3 regions of the Gordonia sp. QH-12 genome follow, and region 1 is predicted to be linked to each of the others. Evidence: predicted binding sites of a transcription regulator. Region 1 holds the regulator's gene; each other region holds the start of a gene.
What was found. The regulator LexA, encoded in region 1, represses DNA repair genes until DNA is damaged. The targets are predictions, from matches to a motif close to CGAACANNTGTTCG.
Positions count from the first base shown of each region.

Region 2: the regulator LexA is predicted to act here: its motif matches at 1,111-1,124, upstream of Y710_RS08015 (error-prone DNA polymerase).
Region 3: the regulator LexA is predicted to act here: its motif matches at 722-735, upstream of Y710_RS08740 (DUF222 domain-containing protein).

Region 1 is NZ_KQ969286.1:136,627-138,894, reverse strand. Features, by position in the region: gene nrdR (transcriptional regulator NrdR) at 1-125, opposite strand, end outside; gene Y710_RS19055 (LysM peptidoglycan-binding domain-containing protein) at 148-768, opposite strand; gene lexA (transcriptional repressor LexA) at 952-1,611, shown strand; gene Y710_RS06425 (putative PEP-binding protein) at 1,638-2,268, opposite strand, start outside.
Region 2 is NZ_KQ969288.1:64,495-66,762, reverse strand. Features, by position in the region: gene Y710_RS08020 (SDR family oxidoreductase) at 1-989, opposite strand, end outside; gene Y710_RS08015 (error-prone DNA polymerase) at 1,136-2,268, shown strand, end outside.
Region 3 is NZ_KQ969289.1:23,889-26,156, reverse strand. Features, by position in the region: gene Y710_RS08745 (hypothetical protein) at 1-549, opposite strand, end outside; gene Y710_RS08740 (DUF222 domain-containing protein) at 765-1,877, shown strand; gene Y710_RS19275 (HNH endonuclease signature motif containing protein) at 1,877-2,248, shown strand.

The sequences.
Region 1 (2,268 bases):
TCGACCGTGCTGAACCGCCGCCCGCATTCATTGCACGACCTGCGGCGACGGATCACCTGGCCGTCGTCGGCGACTCGGGAGTCGACGACACGGGTGTCGTCGTTCTTGCAGAACGGGCAGCGCATGCCATGACAATACCCGCCCGCCTCAGCCGTACTGCGGGGCGATAAGCGCTTGTCCGACATGCAGTCCCGATGTCTCGAGGCCGTTCAGGTCGCGCAGCTGGGCGATGACGCCCGCGGACGGCAACTCCGGAGCGATCCGCTCAGCGAGCGCGGTGAGCGACTCCCCCGACCGGACGTACACCACGTGCGTCGCCGCCGGCGACTCCGGCGTCGCCGCATCCTGGTAGCCCGCTCCGACGAGGGCGAGCAGCCACACCATGCCGGCGAGGGTGCCGCCGACCACCGCGGCCCCGGCCCACCGGCGCCTGCGGTACACCGCGGGCGACAGCGCGGTCCGGCCGGCCGGCGGCGCATCGAACATCACTCGCCGGTCCGCGACCGGGCGACGCCGCTCGGGGCGGCCGGTCGGGAAGCACGTTCCGCTCGAGTCGCCTCGCCCCGCTCCGCGTACTCCCCGATCACGGACCAGCGAGCCACGGACCACCGGGATGTCGCAGGTCATCGCCGACGCAGTGGAGTGCACAGCAGTGGAGTGCACAGCAGTGGAGTGCGCAGCAGTGGAGTGCGCAGCGGTGGAGTGCGCAGCGGTGGAGCGCACAGCGGTGGCGCGTCCGGTCGGGGCGGGTGCCGTCCTCGTGCTCATGACTCGTCTCCAATCGATCGCGTGTTCGAAGAACTCTTGTTCGATAGTTAACACGAGGGGTCCGACAAACGCCGACACGCGTCGAACAATTGTTTGAGTTTTGTGACCTACTCAACTAGCCTTTGGACCATCGATCGAACACAGCTGACGAAAGGCCCGACCGTGACCGACACGCCCGATCCGATGCTCTCCACCGCGACGCTCGAGGCCTCATTGACCCAGCGTCAGCGCGAGGTGCTCGAGGTCATCCGTCAGTCGGTCCGCGAGCGCGGCTACCCGCCGAGCATCCGTGAGATCGGCGAGGCCGTCGGACTCACCTCCACGTCGTCGGTGGCCCATCAGCTCCGCACGCTCGAGCGCCGCGGCCTTCTCAAGCGCGATCCGCACCGTCCGCGTGCGGTGAACGTTCGGGACGATCAGCGGACACCGCCCTCGGGCGGTGCCGAGGCCGACGGAGAGTCACTCCCCACGCCGACCTTCGTTCCGGTGCTCGGCCGGATCGCCGCCGGCGGACCGATTCTCGCCGAACAGGCCGTGGAGGAGGTCTTCCCGATGCCGCGCGAACTGGTCGGCGACGGTTCCCTGTTCATGCTTCGCGTGGTCGGCGAATCGATGATCGACGCGGCGATCTGCGACGGCGACTGGGTGGTCGTGCGCCAGCAGAACGTGGCGGAGAACGGTGACATCGTCGCCGCGATGATCGACGGCGAAGCCACCGTGAAGACCTTCAAGCGCACCGACGGTCACGTCTGGCTCATGCCGCACAACGAGCATTTCGAGCCCATCCCCGGCGACGACGCCGCCATCCTCGGCAAGGTCGTCACGGTGATGCGCCGTATCTGAGGCGCCCGGCCGGCCTCAGCGGGACATCACACCTCGCCGGCCAGAACCGCGCGAACCGCCTCGCGCGCCTGTGACGGACTCGTCGCGGCGATCGCGGCGGACGCCGCATCGCGGCACTGATCCATGGTGACGGTACCCAGCTTCAGTCCCACCGCGGCCGACGCCGCAGGCGCGGACGACAACGACGTCACACCCATCCCGACCAGCACACATGCCAGCAACGGATCGGCAGCCGCCTCGCCGCATACGCCCACGGGCTTGCCCTGGTCCCGACCGGCGTCCCCGACCCGCTGTATCAGCGCGAGTACCGCCGGCTGCCACGGGTCGGTGAGCGCCGCCAGCTCCGGCGACATCCGGTCCGCCGCCATCGTGTACTGGGTCAGGTCGTTGGTGCCGATCGAGACGAAGTCCACTTCGGCGAGGATCGCGTCGGCGAGGATCGCCGCCGACGGCACCTCGATCATCACCCCCGGCACCAGACCGCGTTCCCGAACCCGCGCGGCGAATTCGCGCGCCTCGTCGACCGTGGCGATCATCGGTGCCATCACCCACGGCGTCGCACGGCCGTCGTCGCGCGCCGCCTCCGCCAGCGCATCGAGCTGGTTGTTGCGGATGTCCGGATACGTCTGCACGATGCGGTTGCCGCGGACTCCCATC
Region 2 (2,268 bases), on a different contig from region 1:
GTGTCGAGTTCGGCGGCGGTCGCGTCGCTGCGGAACACCACGGGAAGGGAGGCGACGTCGAGGATCGCGGGTGGGACGCCGGTCTGTTCGGCGATCAGGTCGCGGCCGGGCCGCAGCAGTCCGCGACCGCTGGCGGCCAGCATCGGCCTCACCAGCCCCGAAGGCAGTGCGGTGAAGGCCCACGGTCCGTCGAAGGCCGGTGACAGGGCGTTGAACAGGTCGGTGATCGAGCGTGGGTCGGGGTCGGCGAGATGGAACACGAGCCCGCTCCGGCCGTCCTGCACATCGATCAGCGCGACCATCGCCTCGGCGACGAAGTCGACGGGGACGACGTTGAGGGGCCCCGGATCGGGGATCGGCAGCGGCAGGAACGAGGGCAGCTGACTGAGCACGGCGAGGTGACCGAAGAAGTAGTAGGGGCCGTCGGCCCTGTCGACCTGTCCGGTGACGGAGTCGCCGACGACGGCCGACGGCCGATACACCCGCCAGCGCAGGCCCTCGGTCTCCCGCACGACGCGCTCGGCGTCGAACACGGTGCGGTGGCATTCGGTCGGCAGGCCTTGGCCGAGGTCGAAGTCGGTCTCGGTGAAGTCGCCGCGATGGTCGCCGGCCACCGCGATCGAGGAGAGATGGTGCAGGAGCGCGCCGCGGGCGAGAGCGAACTCGGCGACCCTTCGGGTGCCGTCGACGTTGACCGCCCGCAGGTCGGCCTCCTCGGCGGTGAGGTCGTGCAGTGCGGCCAGGTGGATCACGTGGTCGACCTCGTCGACGTCGGATCCGTGCAGGCCGAGGTCTTCGTGTGTGAGGTCGCCGGCGACGGCGACGACGCGGTCGCCGCCGTCGATCCCCTCCATGGCGGCGGCGAATCGCTGCAGTGATCCGGTGCGCACGAGCGCGTACACCCGGGCCTGCTCGTCGCGGGCCAGCAGGCGCGCGACGACTCGACGGCCGATGAAGCCGCTGCCGCCGGTCACGAAATAGCTCGTCACCGACCCAGAGTCTCACAGAGAGATACCGATGTGAATGATTGACAGCGGTAATTCGTGCGTCGGTCCGGTCTCTGGCACGCGTCTGGGGTGTGGCCGGGGCGGGCCACGGCAAGGCAGATATCGAACATATGTTCTATCATCGGTGTGTGGGATGGAACAACGGGCCTCCGACCTGGTCGGAGATGGAGCGAGTGCTGTCGGGGCGTGCGCCTGCGCGCGGCGACCGGCTCGGTGAGACGTTTCCGCCCACGTTCAACGGCGCGGGGCCGCCGGGGGACGGCGGCGATTCGCCGGCATGGTCGCGTAAGCGGGGCCCGTACCAGGCCACCGACATCGAGTTCGGCGCATCGACGGTGCCGTACGCCGAGTTGCACGCGCACAGTGCCTACAGCTTCCTCGACGGCGCGTCGATGCCCGAGGCCATGGTCGAGGAGGCGCAGCGGCTGGGGCTGCGCGGGCTCGCGCTGACCGATCACGACGGCTTCTACGGTGTCGTCCGATTCGCCGAAGCGGCCCGCGAGTTCGGCATGCCGACGGTGTTCGGCGCCGAACTCTCGCTGCAGCGAGACAGTGCCCGCGCCGGTGCGGTGGACCCGCCGGGGGAGCACCTGTTGGTCCTCGCACGCCGCGCCGAGGGCTACCGCCGGCTCTCCCGTGTCATCGCCGACGCGCATATGAGCGGTGGCGAGAAGGGGCTGTTGCGCTACGATGCCGACGCGATCACCGAGTACGCCGCCGACGGCGACTGGCTGGTTCTGACCGGGTGCCGCAAGGGTGCGGTGCGCCGGGCGCTCGACCGCGGCGGCCGGCGGGCCGCCGACACCGCGCTCGGGACGATGATCGACCGTTTCGGGGCCGGGAACATCGCCGTCGAGCTGAGCCCCGGTGCCGGGTCGGACGACGACGAACGCAATGCGATTCTGGCGTCACTGGCCGCATCCCATCGGGTGCCGACAGTCGCGACCACTGGCGCGCACTTCGCCGCGCCGGAGAACGGCCGACTCGCTACGGCGATGGCGGCGGTGCGCGCCCGGACCGATATCGCGACCATCGACGGCTGGATGCCCGGGGTGGGCGGGGCGCACCTGCGCAGCGGAGACGAGATGCTCCGGCTGATGCCCGCCCACCGTGAAGCCATCGACAACGCCGTCGCCTTCGCGGAGGAATGCGCCTTCTCGCTCGGGCTGATCGCCCCGAACCTGCCGCCCTTCGCCGTCCCCGACGGCCACACCGAGGCCAGTTGGCTCCGCGCACTCACCGAACGGGGAGCCCGCGAGCG
Region 3 (2,268 bases), on a different contig from region 1:
ATCGTCGTCGCTGGACACCTGGTCGATGTTGCCGACCACCAGCAACGGGAGCCGCCGGGTGTTGGCCAGGGCGACGCGCAGCAGCAGGCCGTCGAGTTCGGAGAGCTCCTCGACGTATGCGGTGAGATCCGGCAACGGCAGGTCGCCGAACACCGGACGGCAGATCCGCTCCAGATCCTGTTCGGTCGATCTCCGGATCAGCCGGTACCACGGCGCGTCCCACCGCATCTTCTCGGTCAGCAGGTCGACCACTCGGACCGAGGCGTACACGTCGTCGAGGGCGGCGACCCCCGCGAGCGAGGCGACCTTGAAGATCGCTCGCGCGGACGTGCGGCCGAGCACGTCGAGCCGCCCGGTCTTGGCTTTCATCCGGCCGGCGATCGTCATCTGCAGCGCCGTGCGTCCGGGACCCGGCTCGGCGCGCAATACGGTGAGCCCGCCCATCGGGATGTCGAGGTCGAGGGGACCGTACACCTGTCCCCACGGGCCCTTCTGGGCGATTCCGCGCGCGACGACGGCCATGGCGGCCGTCTCGGGGTAGTCAGTCATGAACCAGGAGCGTAGTCGGATGGCAGCACTTCGCAGGTCTCCACACTCACGCGAGTGTGCAAACACACGTTATCAGATGGTGCTGTGGCGAGGGCCACGCGATGCAGTGGTCCGTGCATACGCAGGTCAGGCCGTTTTGTCGTAGGGCCGGGATAGTGTTCACCCATACCGACGATCACACAGTCGTCGAGCACCACGGGGAGGCGGTGAGCAGGATGGATGCACAGTCGTCGCTGGTGTTGCCGGAGGACCCGGCCGCGCTAGCCGCGGTCATCGAAGCCGCTACGACCCGGCTCGCCGCCGCTCGCTTCGCCGCCGTGACCGAACGCGAGTTGCTGGAGACCGCCGAAGCCCTCGAGCACGTGCATCGCCGGCTGGACGGGGTAGACGCGGCCCTGCTGGTGGAAGTCTCCGACCGCGGCGCCTACCGCAAAGACGGCTTCCTGTCACTGCATCAATACCTGTCGTCGGGGCTTCACCTCGGCGACGGTGAAGCCCGTCGTCGGCGGACCTCTGTCGCGGCGATCGGCCGATTCACCGGCATGCAAGGCCAAACTCTCACGCCGGCGTGTCCGGCCACGGCCGAGGCGGTCAATGCCGGAGCCATCGGTACCGCGCATGTGCTGGAGATCGACGCGATCATGGACAAGATCCCCGCCGCCGTCGACACTCAGACCCGCAAACTCGCCGAAGTCCAGTTGGCTTCGGTGGCCCGGGAGCTGACCCCGGAAGGAGTCCGCACCGCCGGACACCGACTCCTGGCCCATCTCGACCCGGACGGGTCACTCACTGACGAGCGGGACCGCAAACGCCGGCGGAAGTTCGCGCTCATGCCGCAGGACCGGCAGCTGATGAGCAAAGTCACCGCCTCCCTGACCCCGGCTCTGCGGGCCAAGTTGGAGGTAACGCTCGAGTCTTGGGCCGCGCCCGGCATGAACAACCCCGCCGACCCCGACTCCCCATGCGGCGCACGCGAGGCAGCCGACCCAGCAGCGCTCGCCGCGGCCGCCGAGCGCGATGATCGCACCGCCGGGAAACGCGGCCACGACGCGCTCGTCGCCCTGCTGGATGCTGAGCGGGCGTTCACCGCCGCAGGCACCACCGGCGGTGGGCGGCTGTCGTCGCAGCTGGTCATCACCGTCACCGACAAAGAACTCCGCGAACACGCCGGAATCGCACTCACCGCGACCGGAACAAGGTTGCCGGTGGCCGAGCTGGTCGAGGCGGCATCCGGCGCGACGCCGCATCTGGCGGTGTTCTCCCACGCCAGGGTCAGCCGCTCTACCTGGGTCGGGGACGGCGCCTCGCCTCGAAGGCTCAACGTCTGATGCTGTTCGCCCGCGACCGCGGCTGCACCGCACCCGGCTGCACGGCGCCGTTCGCGCGAACAGAAGCCCATCATTTCCCGGATTCCGCCGACGGCGGCCCGACGAACATCGATCACCTCGGCGCCGCGTGCGGACGGCATAATCGGTCGGTCGGCAAGATGCTCGGCGACTGGGAGACCATGATCCTGAACGACGGCCCGCACGCCGGACGCGTCGCCTGGCGTCCGATCACGACTGGCCACGGGCGGAAAGCGTGGCGGGTCAACCACATTCACCACGCGGAGCTGCTCCCCGATCAGGGTCCACACGCCCCGCCCGGACCGGAGGACTCCCGCATCGAGGGCTACCTGGCCCGCCTCACCGCCGCCTGACGCTACTGCCCCGCCGACGT